Linked DNA regions of Paeniglutamicibacter kerguelensis. The protein of the gene in region 1 binds, or shares a complex with, the protein of each later gene. Links are inferred from orthologs where the notes say so. Each region holds a gene or a part of one and is shown on either strand. Other genes may lie near its edges. The genes, in order: uvrA and mfd.

The links.
Region 2: the proteins of uvrA (region 1) and mfd are in contact, whole or in part, in a crystal structure (PDB 4DFC), measured with the Escherichia coli proteins. The link is inferred for Paeniglutamicibacter kerguelensis from one-to-one orthologs.

The regions. Positions count from the first base shown.
Region 1 is NZ_JAGIOF010000001.1:2,130,841-2,138,208, reverse strand. Bases 1,386-4,831 are described here. They hold uvrA (excinuclease ABC subunit UvrA), read left to right. Parts: upstream 1,386-1,748; coding sequence 1,749-4,631; downstream 4,632-4,831. Other genes in these bases: JOF47_RS09695 (HAD hydrolase-like protein), read left to right, coding at 4,712-4,831; JOF47_RS09705 (GntR family transcriptional regulator), read left to right, coding at 1,386-1,683. In the rest of the region: JOF47_RS09715 (HNH endonuclease), read left to right, coding at 1-548; JOF47_RS09710 (MBL fold metallo-hydrolase), read right to left, coding at 559-1,221; more of JOF47_RS09705, read left to right, coding at 1,303-1,385; more of JOF47_RS09695, read left to right, coding at 4,832-5,431; JOF47_RS09690 (lysophospholipid acyltransferase family protein), read left to right, coding at 5,432-6,100; excinuclease ABC subunit UvrC, read left to right, coding at 6,119-7,368. UniProt on the Escherichia coli protein: The UvrABC repair system catalyzes the recognition and processing of DNA lesions. UvrA is an ATPase and a DNA-binding protein. A damage recognition complex composed of 2 UvrA and 2 UvrB subunits scans DNA for abnormalities.
Region 2 is NZ_JAGIOF010000001.1:504,583-512,705, forward strand. What follows is about bases 1,468-5,668. They hold mfd (transcription-repair coupling factor), read left to right. Parts: upstream 1,468-1,853; coding sequence 1,854-5,468; downstream 5,469-5,668. Other genes in these bases: JOF47_RS02290 (DUF2505 domain-containing protein), read right to left, coding at 1,468-1,680; JOF47_RS02300 (universal stress protein), read right to left, coding at 5,556-5,668. In the rest of the region: Na+/H+ antiporter NhaA, read right to left, coding at 1-913; more of JOF47_RS02290, read right to left, coding at 1,183-1,467; more of JOF47_RS02300, read right to left, coding at 5,669-5,984; JOF47_RS02305 (hypothetical protein), read right to left, coding at 6,230-6,475; deoC (deoxyribose-phosphate aldolase), read right to left, coding at 6,521-7,210; JOF47_RS02315 (phospho-sugar mutase), read right to left, coding at 7,296-8,123. UniProt on the Escherichia coli protein: Couples transcription and DNA repair by recognizing RNA polymerase (RNAP) stalled at DNA lesions. Mediates ATP-dependent release of RNAP and its truncated transcript from the DNA, and recruitment of nucleotide excision repair machinery to the damaged site.

The DNA.
Region 1 (7,368 bases):
CATTGTTGGTCAATCTGGTGATGACTGACCGCACCCTGATGCAAGGGGACAGCGAGCCCGCATACCTTAGCGGCTATGGAACCATTCCGGCTGGCTACGCCCGATACCTCGTCACGGGCGACTCGAATCTTTCTCCGAAAGGATCCAAGGCCCAGGTCTGGATTCGACGCCTGTTTACTGCGCCGAGTAGTGGCGAACTTGTCGCCATGGAGTCTTCCAAGCGGATACTGCCCAAGCAACTTAAACGAATGATCGCAGTCAGGGACCAGTTCTGCAGGACGCCATATTGCGACGCCCCTATTCGGCATTACGACCATGTTCAACAAGTTGCGATGGGCGGGAGAACTTCCGCCGTGAACGGCGACGGGCGTTGTGCCTGGTGCAACTACACCAAGGAGACCGAAGGGTGGCGTGAACGCGTGGTTTCTGGTCCACGCCACACCATAGAGATCACCACGCCCAGCGGCCAGGTATTCCTCTCCACGGCACCGCCCTTGCCCGGGACCCCCGAAAGCCCGGCGTTGCCCCCGCCCCTGGATAGTTGCTAGTTCCTGACTTCTACCAGCCCCGGCTTCGCCATTCCTCGAGATGAGGGCGTTCCCTGCCCAATGTCGTGGAGTCTCCATGGCCGGTCAGGACTATCGACTCATCCGGGTAATGTCCAAAAAGACGTTCGGTGACATCGTCCAACAACGACGTAAACCGTTGTGAATCATTCCCGGTATTGCCTACACCGCCAGGGAACAGGGAATCCCCGCTGAAGATCAGGACTGTTCCGCCGCTATCCCGAAGTACGAATGCAATCGATCCGGGAGTGTGGCCCCGCAGGTGAACGCATTCGAGAACCGTCGAACCGACGAAGACCTTGTCCCCATGGCCAAGGGGCGCGTCTATCTTTACCGACGAACCCTCCAAGATCCCTGCGGCGTCTTCCGCGCCGGCATAGGTCTTGACCCCCGTGGAGTCAACCATCTCCTGCAGCGCACGGATGTGGTCCCAGTGCTGGTGTGTCGTGGCAATGCCCGCCAGTGACGTCGGAACTTCCGCGTCGGATGAAGCGGATTGGATCAGTCCCGTGATGGCTTTTGCATCGTCGGCGGCATCGATCAGCAATTGCGCACCGTCGGCTTTGGACGTCACGAGGTAAACGTTGTTGGCCATCTCAGAGACGCTAATGCCTCGAACTGTCACGTCATTCAAGTCATGGAAAATTTCGCTCATGCCAACACCTTACGACGCAACTGCATTCGAGCGGGATAGTCTGAGAAGCAGATCGACAATCCCCATCAAAGGACCAAATCCATGGATAGCAATCCGCTGGCATTCATCAACGTGGACAGCGCTGACAAGATGGCCCCCTATCTGCAGGTGCGTCAGCAGATCCTTGTCGCAATCGCCAAGGGCAAGCTCAAGGCGGGAACCAAGCTTCCTTCGGTGCGGGCGCTCGCCGAACAACTGGGACTCGCGGTGAACACCGCCGCCAAGGTCTACAAGGAGCTGGAAGCCAGCGGTGCGGTGGTAACCCGCGGGCGACACGGCACCATCGTCCAGGCCGCGGACGACGAAGGATCCATTGCCGTGGCCGATGCTGCTTCCGAATTGGCGGCGGTTGCCACGCGTTGGGGAATCAGCGAAAAAGCGGCAATCGGGTACGTCAGGGCGGCCTTTAGCTCGCAGGTTTAACAAAGGCTGGTCGTATTGCTCACATCGACGAGCAATTCGAAGTAGTTTTCGATTAGCATGTTTGGGTGGCTACTTCCCGCTCCCTTGAAACCCTTCGTCCGCACGATCTGACCCGGCTGGTGGTCAAGGGCGCGCGCGAGCATAATCTGCGCAACGTCGACCTTGATTTGCCGAGAGACGCAATGATCGTCTTCACCGGCCTTTCCGGATCCGGAAAGTCCTCCTTGGCCTTCGACACGATCTTCGCCGAAGGACAGCGACGCTACGTCGAATCGCTTTCCGCCTATGCCCGGCAGTTCCTGGGGCAGGTGGACAAGCCTGATGTGGACTTCATCGAGGGGCTTTCCCCGGCGGTGTCGATCGACCAAAAATCGACCTCCAAGAACCCCCGCTCGACGGTGGGAACCATTACCGAAATCTACGACTACATGCGCCTGCTCTGGGCACGTGTGGGACGGCCGTACTGCCCGGAGTGCGGCGAGGCCGTCACCAAGCAGACGCCACAGCAAATCGTCGACCAGCTGCTGGAGCTCGAACCGAAGACCCGGTTCCAGGTTCTTGCACCGGTGGTCCGCGGGCGCAAGGGCGAGTTTGTCGACCTTTTCAAGGAACTGAGTTCCAAGGGCTATTCGCGTGCACGTGTCGACGGCGAGACAATTCAGCTCAGCGAACCGCCGAAACTTGGCAAGCAGTTCAAGCACACCATCGAGGTGGTCGTCGACCGCCTAGCCATCAACGATTCGGTCCGCCAACGCCTGACCGACTCCATCGAAACCGCGCTCGGACTCTCCGAGGGGCGCGTGCTGATCGACTTCGTGGATCTCGACCCGGAAGACGAGGGCCGGATCCGCGCCTTCTCCGAAAACCTTGCGTGCCCGAACGAACACCCGCTGGCCATCGACGAGATCGAACCCCGGTCCTTCTCCTTCAACAACCCGTTCGGCGCCTGCCCTGCCTGCAGCGGCATCGGCACGCGGTTGGAGGTCGACGAAGACCTGATCATTCCCGACGTGCAGATGCCGCTGGGGCAGGGGGCCATTGCGCCCTGGTCGCTGGGTGCAGCAACCACCGAGTACTGGAACCGGCTGCTCGAAGGCCTCGGGGCCGAACTGGACTTCACGCTTGAGACCCCGTGGAACAAGTTGCCGGCCGTGGCCCGCACCGCCATCATGCACGGCAAGGACCACAAGGTCGTGGTGCAGTACAAGAACCGCTTCGGGCGCGAGCGCAAGTACTCCACGGGCTTCGAGGGCGTGGTGCAGTATATCCACCGCAAGCACATGGAAACCGAATCGGAGCACGCGCGCGACCGGTACGAGGAGTACATGCGGCAGATTCCGTGCCCAGAGTGCAACGGTGCACGCCTGAATTCGGCCTCGCTGTCCGTGTTGATCAACGACAAGTCGATTGCCGCGGTGTCGGCGATGCCGATGCGCGAATGCTCCGAGTTCCTCGAAAACCTGGTGCTCACCGGCCGCGAGGCCCAGATCGCCTCCCAGGTGCTCAAGGAAATCCAGGCACGCCTGCGCTTCCTGCTTGACGTCGGCCTGGAATACCTGAACCTCGAACGCGCGGCGGGAACCCTGTCCGGCGGCGAGGCCCAGCGCATCCGCCTGGCCACGCAGATCGGCTCCGGCCTTGTCGGCGTGCTTTACGTACTCGACGAACCGTCCATCGGCCTGCACCAGCGCGACAACCGCCGGCTCATTGAAACCCTGACCCGCCTGCGCTCGCTGGGCAACACCCTGATCGTGGTCGAACACGACGAAGACACCATCGCCGAGGCCGACTGGATCGTGGACATCGGTCCAGGGGCCGGCGAACACGGCGGCGAGGTGGTGCACTCGGGTTCCCTGAAGGACCTGAAGGCGAACACCAAGTCGATCACCGGCGACTACCTTTCCGGGCGCAAAAAGATCGAGGTTCCGGCCAATCGCCGCAAGATCGACAAGAAGCGCCAGGTCACCGTCGTGGGCGCGCGGGAAAACAACCTTGAGGACCTCACCGCGCGCTTCCCGCTCGGTGTGCTGACCGCCGTCACGGGCGTTTCCGGCTCCGGCAAGTCCACGCTGGTCAACGACGTGCTCTACAAGGTGCTGGCCAACAAGCTCAACGGCGCCAAGCAGGTGCCGGGCAGGCACACCCGCGTCGAGGGGCTCGAGCACCTGGACAAGGTCATCCACGTGGACCAGTCGCCGATCGGCCGCACCCCGCGGTCCAACCCGGCGACCTACACCGGCGTATTCGACCACATCCGCAAGCTGTTCGCCGAGACCACCGAGGCGAAGGTGCGCGGCTACCTGCCGGGCCGCTTCTCCTTCAACGTCAAGGGCGGGCGCTGCGAATCCTGCTCGGGCGACGGAACCCTGAAGATCGAAATGAACTTCCTGCCCGACGTGTATGTTCCCTGTGAGGTTTGCCACGGGGCGCGCTACAACCGGGAAACGCTCGAGGTGCACTACAAGGGCAAGACCATTGCCGACGTGCTGAACATGCCGATCGAGGAGGGTGCCGAATTCTTCGCCGCATTCACCCCGATCGCCCGCCACCTGAGCACGCTGGTGGACGTCGGGCTCGGCTATGTCCGGCTGGGGCAGGCTTCCACGACGCTCTCCGGCGGCGAGGCGCAGCGCGTCAAGCTCGCCGCGGAACTGCAGAAGCGTTCCAACGGACGCTCGATCTACGTGCTCGACGAGCCGACGACGGGCCTGCACTTCGAGGACATCCGCAAGTTGCTGCTGGTGCTCCAGGGGCTGGTGGAGAAGGGCAACACGGTGATCACGATCGAGCACAACCTCGATGTCATCAAGAGCGCAGACTGGGTCATCGATTTGGGCCCCGAGGGCGGTTCCGGCGGCGGCGAGATCATCGCCACCGGCACCCCGGAACAGGTCGCCGCCGTGGCCGAAAGCTACACCGGAAAGTTCCTGGCACCGCTGCTTGGCTAAGCCCTCCCGCCGTGCATGTATGCCGAGTGCGGCATGCGTGTACGGCGGATAGACCCAGTTCATGCGAGAATACGACAGTGATGATTGCTCCCTCCGCCGTTCTGCTTGACCTCGATGGAACCCTTGTGGATCCGGCCGGGGCTATCACCTCGGGAATCCGCCACGCGTTGAAGCAGGCGGACATTCCCGATCCGGGTGAAGAAAAACTCCGCACCCTGATCGGGCCGCCGCTGGTCCTGGGCCTGGCGGAGATCGACGGCGTCGAACCGCACATGATCGACGAACTGATTACCGTGTACCGTACGGAATATGCTGCCACCGGCATGGCGGACTCGCGCCCGTACCCCGGGATCCGCGAAGTGCTTGCGGCCCTGCGCGCGGCGGGCATGGACCTGTATGTCGCAACCGCCAAGCCCACGAAGATCGCCCGGCAACTGCTGGAGATCCAGGGATTGACCGACGCAATCGATGGCATTTACGGCAACGACGACGAGGCGAACGGGCATTCGGCCTCCAAGCGGCACATCGTCGCGGCGGTGCTCGACGCCCACGGGCTTGAGCCCGAACAGTGCATCATGGTGGGGGACCGCCGCTACGACATCGAGGCCGCAAACGACCACAACATGGCCTCGATCGGCGCCGGGTGGGGTTTTGCCCCTCCGGGCGAGCTCGAGGCCGCCGGGGCCGGGGCCCACGCCACGGACCCCGCCGAACTTGCCGGATTGCTGCTGGGCAACGCGGCCGAGGAAACAATCCGCACACAACTGACAACCAACGACAACGAAGGAGCGCGTGCATAAATGAGCCTGTACACCATGACCCGCTCTTCGATCCGCGGCCTGCTGAACGGCCTGTGCCGCCCCACCGTCACCGGGCTGGAAAACGTCCCGCGCACCGGGCCTGTCATCATCGCCTCCAACCACCTCTCCTTCCTGGACTCGATCATTATCCAGGCGCTGACCCCGCGCGACGTGGCATTCTTTGCCAAGGCGGAGTACTTCACCACCCCCGGGCTCAAGGGCAAGGCCATGAAGACCTTCTTCGAGTCGGTCGGCTCCATCCCCGTGCAGCGCGGCGAGCAGGCGGCCTCCGTGGCCGCCCTGGAATCGCTCGTCGACATCCTGGAGGCCGGCGGCGGCATCGGCATCTACCCGGAGGGTACCCGTTCGCGTGACGGCAAGCTCTACCGCGGCCGCACCGGCGTGGGCTGGCTGGCGCTGACCACCGGAGCTCCGGTGGTCCCCGTCGGCCTGATCGGCACGGAGAACCTGCAGCCAGCCGGAAAGAACACCGTCAAGCCGCACCACTTCACCCTCGCGTTCGGCAAGCCGCTGCAATTCGAGCATCTGGGCCGCAAGCACCCGCTGCCACAGCGCCGCAAGGCCACCGACGAGATCGTCGACGCCATCGCCGAGCTGACGGGCCAGGAGCGGGTCGACGCCTACAACCAGACACCCACCGCCGAGTAAATCCCGGAGCGCACCGACGTGGCAGACCCGAAAAGCTACAGACCCCAGACCGGGGACATCCCGCTGAACCCGGGGGTCTACCGCTTCCGCGACGAGGTCGGGCGGGTCATCTACGTCGGCAAGGCCAAGGTGCTGCGCTCGAGGCTGAACTCCTACTTCGCCAACCCGGCGGGGCTGACGCCCAAGACCCACGCGATGGTGCACACCGCGGCGTCGGTCGAATGGACGGTGGTGGGCTCCGAGCTGGAGGCGCTGCAGCTGGAGTACACCTGGATCAAGGAGTACAACCCGCGCTTCAACATCGTCTTCCGCGACGACAAGTCCTACCCTTACCTGGCCGTCACCATGGGGGAGAAGTACCCGCGCGCGCAGGTGATGCGCGGGGACAAGCGCAAGGACACCAAGTACTTCGGGCCGTTCTACCCGGCCAAGGCGATCCGCGAAACCCTCGACACGCTGCTGCGCGTCTTCCCGGTGCGCAGCTGCTCCACGGGCGTCTTCAAGCGCGCCGAATCCTCCGGCCGGCCCTGCCTGCTGGGCTACATCGACAAGTGCGCGGCCCCCTGCGTGGGCCGCATCAGCGCCGAGGACCACAAGAAGCTCGCCGCCGAGCTCTGCCAGTTCATGGGCGGGGAGGGCACCCGCTTCATCAGGGAACTCGAGGGCAAGATGGCCGACGCCGTCTCCCGGCTCGAGTACGAGCAGGCGGCCCGCTACCGCGACGACATCGCCGCGCTGCGCCGCGTCTTCGAGCGCAATGCCGTGGTGCTGGCCGAAAACACCGAGGCGGACATCTTCGCCGTGCACGAGGACGAGCTCGAGGCGGCCGTCCAGGTCTTCCACGTGCGCAACGGGCGCATCCGCGGACAGCGCGGCTGGGTTGTTGAAAAGGTCGAGGACTCCACCCCGGCCGAGTTCATTGAACACCTGCTGACCCAGGTCTACGGGGAGGCCGACGGCGACGACCGGATCCCGCGCGAGGTGCTGGTCCCGGTGCTGCCCGAGAACGCGCAGGAGGTCTCCGACTGGCTGCACGAGCGCCGCGGCTCCGCCGTCTCGCTGCGCGTGGCCCAGCGCGGGGACAAAGCGACGCTGGCCGAAACCGTACGCGAGAACGCCGAACAGGCGCTGCGCCTGCACAAGTCGCGCCGCGCCGGGGACCTGAGCACCCGCTCCGCCTCGCTGCAGGAGCTCCAGGACGCCCTGGGCCTGCCCAGCCCGCTGCTGCGGATCGAATGCTACGACGTCTCCCACGTGCAGGGCACCAA
Region 2 (8,123 bases), 1.6 Mb from region 1 along the record:
CCGCGAAGAAGGCGAAGACCGGAACGCAGAAGCCGCTAGAAAGCGGGCGGAAACGGTGCTCGAACTTCTCGGCCAGGCCCGGCTTCTCCGGCTCGTCCTTGCGCAGGACCGGAACGCAGAATCCAAGGACAACGCCGGCGATCGTCGCGTGCACGCCGGACCCGAAGACCAAGGCCCAGCTGACGGCACCCAGCGGCAACAGGATGAGCCACGGTGCCCACCGCTTGGAAGCGAAGAACTTGGGCCACCGGTGGGTCAGGAACGCGTAGAGGGCGATCGGCACGATGGCCATCAACAGGTATGGGGGACGCAGGTCGTCGGTGAAGACGAAGGCGATGATCACGATGGCGATGAGGTCGTCGACCACGGCCAGGGTCAGCAGGAAGATGCGCAACGGTGAAGGCAAGTTCGAGCCGATGACGGCCAGGACGGCCACGGCAAACGCGATGTCGGTGGCGGTGGGAATCGCCCAGCCGCGCAGGGTTTCCCCGCCGGTGGAGGCATTCATGGCAACGAAGATCAGCGCCGGGACCAGCACGCCGCCGAAGGCCGCGGCGACGGGAACGACGGCGCGTTTGAAATCGCGCAGGTCGCCGGCAACGAATTCCTTCTTCAGTTCGAGCCCGACCAGGAAGAAGAACACGGCCAGCAGGCCGTCCGCGGCCCAGTGGCCGAGCGAAAGGTTCAAGTCGATGCCGGCGATCTCGAAGCCGATGTGGAAGTCCCGAAGCGCGAAGTAGCTGTCCGCTGCGGGGGAATTGGCCCAGATGAGGGCGACGACTGCGCCGAAGATGAGCACCATGCCGCCGACGGTTTCCTTGCGAAGGATTTCACCAATGCGAAGGCTTTCGGAGTAGCTGCCGAGGCCAAGGACCGTTCGGGGTTTTGGGGTGGGCGGTTGAGGCTGGCTCATGGATGTTCATCGATTCTTCTCGGGTACGTTGAATTATCGCCGACCAGACTTCCCGGCACACCAGAGACCACAGTATCGGAAAAAATCAGATGTGTGCACATTTTTTGGCATGGGGGCCGGCTTCGGCCGCCGGTTTTCGGCCCCGTTGGTCCAAGAAACCGGGTGCCCAAAACGGCGGACCGACACCGTCCAGCCGCGAGTGAGAGGTTGGAAGATGCCGGTCCGGGGAATCGGTCTCCGGTGGTCAAACCGGGCCGAGTGGGCGCTGGCTAGCCGCGTTCAATCCATGAGGAGACGGTGTTGCCCTGCAAGGCAAGCGCCTTGGAGATGAACGGCTCGGCCGCAGAAGCGATTTTTCCGCCAACGAACGGGATCGAGGAGGAAACCGTTGCTTCGATGCCCAGGGCGGAGCCCTCGGCGCTAGCGCGCAGCGATTCGGAACCGGCGACCGAAACCGGCAGGGAGCCGACGGTGACCTTCAAGGTGGCATCGCGGGAACCATCGGCGGCCGGGGCTGTCCAAGACTCGACCTGGGTGACCTCAACGGTCTGCCCGACGAACTTCCGGGCAATCTCCGGCGCGCGATCGGTCGGCAGGGACCTGACGGTGGTCAGGGTGAAGGCTGCTGCGACGTCGCCGGCCACCTCAAAACTCTTCAGTTCGCCACCGACCATGGTGGTCAGGTGTTCAGCGAATGCGCGATCGGTCAATGTGGCGATGACGGCCGCGGGGGCGTGCATCAGATCAGTGGTGGCATTAAGTGCCATAAGGCAAACTCCGTATAGATAGATCGGCCAAAGCAAACGTTCTTGCGCCTCCAAGAGTACCCGTGCCGACAGGTCGGAGCTGTACGCTTGGATATGCGCACCCCGGGATTCGAATGGAATTCCGGGTAGTTGTGTTGTGCGCGGGAACCGGTTTTTCGAAAGGTAGCTAGTCGATGGCGCTTCATGGTCTGCGCAGTGCACTGCGAGCCGACACGTCTTTTTCAAGGGTGCATTCCAACGCGGCGACCGGCTACGCGACGCGGGCCAACCAGCTGGAGATCGCCGCCCCGACCGGCATGCGGCCGGTCATCACCGCGGAAACGCTTGAGGCCCTGCAGTCAAAGGTGCCGGGAGCCGTGGTGCTCGCGGTGACGGCCACCGGGCGCGAGGCCGAGGACCTCAGCGCCGGGCTGCGCAGCTACCTGCCCGATGAAGCAATCGCCGAGTTCCCGTCCTGGGAGACGCTCCCGCACGAACGGCTCTCGCCGCGTTCGGACACCGTCGGACGCCGCCTGGCCGTGCTGCGCCGCCTGGAGCTGAAGGACCCTGGCCTGAAGGTCATCGTTGCCCCGGTCCGGGCCGTCATCCAACCCCTGGTGGCGGGGCTTGGCAAACTCGAGACCGTCGACCTGAAGGTGGGGGACGAATACCCTTTCTCCGCGGTGGTCAGGGCCCTGGCGGATGCCGCGTATGCGCGGGTCGACATGGTCACCCACCGCGGCGAGTTCGCCGTGCGCGGCGGCATCCTCGACGTCTTCCCGCCGACCTACGCGCACCCGGTGCGCATCGACTTCTTTGGCGACGAGATTGAGGCCATGCGCTTCTTCTCGATCGCCGACCAGCGCTCGCTCGATTCCGAGGCGCCGGTGCAGATCCAGGCCCCGCCCTGCCGCGAGCTGCTGATTACGCCAGCCGTCATGTCCAAGGCCGCCAGGCTGCAGGAGCACATGCCCGCGGCCCGCGACATGCTGGCCAAGATCGCCGGCGGCATTGCGGTGGAGGGCATGGAGTCTCTGGCCCCGCTGCTGGTCGATTCCATGGTGCCGCTGCTGAGCCAGCTGCCCGCCGAATCCATCGCCCTGGTCATGGAGCCCGAACGTGTGCGTGCCCGCGCCCACGACCTGGAAGCGACAAACGCCGAATTCCTCGCCGCGGCCTGGGCCACGGCCTCCGACGGCGGGGCCGCGCCGCTGGACCTCAGCCAGGCGCAGGCGCAGGCCGCCGCCGATGAACTGGAGGCCGGCAACTTCACCTCGCTGGCCAAGACCCTGCTCGACGCGCAGGAGGCGAAGGTGTCCTGGTGGACGCTGACCTCCCTGGGCAGTGACACGGAGCTTCTGCCGGAGGTCGACGCCATCCGTCTCGACGCTCGCGAGCCGCGCGGCTACCAGGGCGACGTGGCGGAGATGATGCAGTTCATTTCCTCGCGCATCAAGGACAATTGGCGCCTGGTCGTCGCCACCGACGGGCCGGGCCCGGCGCAGCGACTTGCCGAGCTCTTCCACGACGCGGACATCCCCACGCACCGGATCGATTCGCTTGAGGGCGAGCCGACCGAGGGGCTCATCGAGATCACGACGGCGCAGGCGGGCCGCGGCTTTGTGCTCGATTCGCTGAAGCTCGGCCTGCTCACCGAGGCCGACCTGCTGGGCCGCTCCAGCGCGTACGCGCCGCGCGGCGCCAAGCGCATGGCGGTCAAGCGGCGCAACGCGGTTGACCCGTTGTCCCTGGTCGAGGGCGACTACGTGGTCCACGAACAGCACGGCATCGCCAAGTTCGTCGAACTCATCGCCCGCAAGGTTGCCGGCGGCACCGACGCCAAGCGCGAGTACCTGGTGCTCGAATACGCGCCGTCCAAGCGCGGGGCGCCGGGGGACAAGCTCTTTGTCCCCACCGACCAGCTGGACCAGGTCACCCGCTACGTCGGCGGCGAGGCGCCGAGCCTGTCCAAGATGGGCGGCTCGGACTGGGCCAGCACCAAGTCCAAGGCGCGCAAGGCCGTCAAGGAGATCGCCGGGGACCTGATCCGGCTCTACTCCGCCCGCATGGCTTCCCGCGGGCACTCGTTCGCCAAGGACACCCCGTGGCAGTCGGAGCTGGAGGAGGCCTTCGCCTATGTGGAGACCCCGGACCAGCTGACCACCATCAACGAGGTCAAGGCGGACATGGAGCGGGAGATTCCGATGGACCGGCTCATCTCCGGCGACGTGGGCTTCGGCAAGACCGAGATCGCGGTGCGCGCCGCGTTCAAGGCCGTGCAGGATTCCAAGCAGGTCGCCGTGCTGGTGCCCACCACGCTGCTGGCCTCCCAGCACCACCAGACCTTCACCGACCGCTACTCGGGCTTCCCGGTGCGCGTGCGCACGCTCTCGCGCTTCCAGAGCGCGAAGGAATCCAAGGACATCGTCGAGGGGTTGAAGAACGGGAGCGTCGACGTGGTCATCGGCACCCACCGGCTGCTCTCGGACACCGTCCAGTTCAAGGACCTGGGGCTGGTGATCGTCGACGAGGAGCAGCGCTTCGGCGTCGAGCACAAGGAGCAGCTCAAGAAGATGCGCACCAACGTGGACGTGCTTTCCATGTCCGCGACGCCGATCCCGCGCACCCTGGAGATGAGCCTGACCGGCATCCGCGAGACCTCCACGCTGGCGACCCCGCCGGAGGAGCGCCACCCGGTGCTCACCTACGTGGGCCCACGCACCGACAAGCAGATCTCGGCGGCGATCCGCCGCGAGCTGATGCGCGACGGCCAGGTGTTCTTTGTGCACAACCGGGTTTCCTCGATCGATGCGATCGCCGCCGAGTTGCGCGAACTGGTGCCCGAGGCGCGCGTGGAGGTGGCGCACGGCAAGATGAGCGAGTCCCGGCTGGAGAAGATCATCCAGGACTTCTGGGAGAAGAAGTTCGACGTGCTGGTCTCCACCACGATCATCGAGACCGGCCTGGACATCTCGAATGCGAACACGCTGATCGTGGACCGGGCGGACAACTACGGCCTGTCGCAGCTGCACCAGCTGCGCGGGCGCGTGGGCCGCGGGCGCGAGCGCGCGTACGCCTACTTCCTGTGGAACGCGGAGAAGCCGCTGGGCGAGGTGGCGCTGGAACGGCTCAAGGCCGTGGCCGCGCACAACGAGCTGGGCTCCGGCTACCAGCTGGCCATGAAGGACCTGGAGATCCGCGGCGCCGGCAACCTGCTGGGCGGGGAGCAGTCCGGCCACATCGCCGGGGTCGGGTTCGATTTGTACCTGCGCCTGGTCGGCGAGGCCGTGGCCGAATACAAGGGCGACGCCGACGAGAAGACGGCGGAGATGAAGATCGAGCTTCCGGTCAACGCCCACCTGCCGCACGACTACGTGCCGGGGGAGCGGTTGCGACTGGAGGCCTACCGCAAGATCGCCGCGGCGACCGACTTCGAGGGGCTGGCGGAGGTGCACGCCGAGTTGGTGGACCGCTACGGCCAGCCGCCGGCTCCGGTGGTGAACCTGCTTGAGGTCGCGCGCATCAGGATTCGCGCCCGCGCCCTGGGGCTGACCGACGTGGGCATGGTCGGCAACTTCATCAAGTTCGCCCCCGCGGCCATCGAGAACCTGCCCGATTCTCGGCAGCTGCGCCTGGCGCGCATGTACAAGGGTGCCGCCGACAAGCCGGCGCTGGATGCGATCTTCGTCCCGAAGCCCAAGACCTCCGCGGTCGGCGGGCGCGACCTGGTGGACGAGGAGATCCTGGACTGGGTCTCCGGGGTGCTGTCCAACATCTTCGAATCCGAGCCGCTGAAAGCGAAGAGCTAGCGTCCGCAGGGTTCCCGAGTAGGTGCCCGAAACGTAAATACGCCCTTCCCGGCCGTGGCCGGGAAGGGCGTATTGCGTGATGGATGGTTACTTGTCGCCGTGGTGGATCAGCACCGGGCAGTGCGCGTGGGCCGCCAGCGAGCTGGAGACCGAGCCGAGCAGCAGGCCCTTGAAGCCGCCGCGGCCGCGGGTTCCTATGACCAGCATCGCCGCGTCCTTGGATGCCTCGATGAGCGTGGGGGCCGCGGGGCCCATGGTCACCAAGCGCTCCAGGTGCTCCGGAACGTCGTCGCCGAAGGCCTCGGTGATGGCCTCGTCGAGGGCGGCCCGCGCGTCGGCCTCGGGGTTCCACTCGGGGGTGTAGTCCTCGAGCGCAATGCGGGGCAGCCAGGATGCGAATGCCTGCAGCTCATGGCCTAGTGCCTTGGACAGCGGCGCCGCGTAGCGAAGCGCTGCGATCGACTGCGGGGATCCGTCGACTCCGACGATGACCTTAGTGCGTGGGGCGTTTTCCATGTACGGCTCTCATTTCTGCAAGCGGGGCTCTTCTTCGGATCTCCGGCGATCCGTCTTGTGCACCATCGTACCCGTTCCCACATGGTCTTTTCTACAAGCCGTAGAAAAGTTGTGCCGTGTCCCGCGGCGGTGGAGTTTGTGGCGTCCCCGGGTGCGGGAGGGCACAAAAAACCAGGGCGCACGGTTCCCGAATCCGCCGCGACGGCGGGGTTCGGGGACTGCGCGCCCTGGTTGAAGACCGGGCTTTAGCGCTCCGAGGCGGTCTTGGCCGGGGAGCGGTCGGACATGCCCAGGATGTGCTGCGGGACGGCCCAGGCCAGAACGGTCAGCGCGAGGCATGAGAGGCCCGGGATCCAGGCGTTTTCCAGCGTCCAGAAGGACAGCGCGTAGATCGCGGCGCAGAAGATTGCCAGGAACACCAGGGTTGCAATGAAGTTGCCGACGAAGCGTCCCTGGCCCGAGTGAGCCACATTCTTGCCGTTCGAGTACACAGCGATTCTCCTTGAGTCTGTTTTCAGTGCCCGGGAGCGTACGTCTTAGTACCCCTCGGTGCCTTGTTCACCCTCTACAATAGCAACTCCGGAGCTGGATCCGAGCCTCGTGGCGCCGGCGGCGATCATGGCGCGGGCGGTTTCCAGCGAGCGGACCCCGCCGGAGGCCTTGACGCCGAGATCGGGTCCCACGGTGGCGCGCATCAGGGCCACGTCCTCGAGAGTTGCCCCGCCGCCGGCAAACCCGGTGGAGGTCTTCACGAAATCGGCTCCGGCAGCCACCGAGGCTCGGCAGGCCAGCACCTTTTCGTCGTCGGTGAGCAGCGCCGTCTCGATGATGACCTTCAGGATGGCCCCGTCCTCGTGCACGGCGTCGGCGATCGCCGAAATGTCGGCGACCAGTGCCGCCTCGTCACCGGCCTTCGCCGCGGCGATGTTGATGACCATGTCGATCTCGTTGGCGCCGTCGGCGATGGCGCCGCGGGCCTCAAAGACCTTCGATGCGGTGGTGGTGGCACCGAACGGGAAGCCGATCACCGAGCAGGTCAGCACGCCGGAGCCGGCCAGCGCGGCGGTCACCGTGGAAACCCAGAGCGGGTTCACGCAGACCGACTTGAAGTTGTACTTGGCGGCCTCGGCGCAGATGCGCTCGATGTCGGCGCGGGAGGCGTCGGCATTCAGGATGGTGTGGTCGATGTAGGAGGCGATGTTTTCGATGTTCGGCTCGGTGCTCATGCTTGGGACTACTCCTGTGGTTCTGGTGTGGGGGAACGGATGGGAAGGGCGGGGGTGCGGGCGCCGGAGGCATCCGCGGGATGCGCTAGGCGCGCAACATTAGCAAAAGTTCGTGCTTGATGGACTCAAGCCGGACCCGGCCGGCCGTGCGCAGGACCGGGAGGTCGGCGGCGTCGGCGACCGGCGCGATGACCTCCAGGTAGCACTTGAGCTTGGGCTCGGTGCCCGAGGGGCGCACGATGACCCGGGTCCCGGCGTCGGTGAGGAACAGCAGCCCGTCGGTCGGCGGCAGGTGCGCACCGAGGCCCAGGTCCTCGAATTCGACGATGGCTTCCCCGGCAAGCGACTGCGGCGGGGTGCCGCGCAGCGCATCCATCATGGTGCCCAGCAGGCCAAGGTCCTTGACCCGGACCGAGAGCTGGTCGGTCTGGTGCAAGCCGTGGGCCAGCGCCAGCTGGTCGAGCACCTGCGGGAAGCCGGAGCCCGCGGCCTTGAGTTCGGCCGCGTATTCGGCCAGCAGCAGGGCCGCGGAAATGCCGTCCTTGTCGCGCACCAGATCCGGGGCGACGCAGTAGCCGAGGGCCTCCTCGTAGCCGAAGGCCAGGTGCGGGGCGCGGGAAATCCACTTGAAGCCGGTCAGCGTCTGTTCGTGCTTCAGCCCGCTGGCCGCCGCGATGGAGGCCAGCATGCGCGAGGAGACGATCGAGTTGGCGAAGACGGAAGTAGGGTCGGCAGCCGGTGCCAGTCGGGCGCCGAGCAGCCAGCCGACCTCGTCCCCGCGCAGCATGCGCCAGCCGGTGCCGGGGAATTCCACGGCACCGGCGCAGCGGTCGGCATCCGGGTCGTTGGCGATGACCAGGTCGGCACCGGTTTCCTTGGCGAGCTCCACGGCAAGGTCGATGGCGCCGGGTTC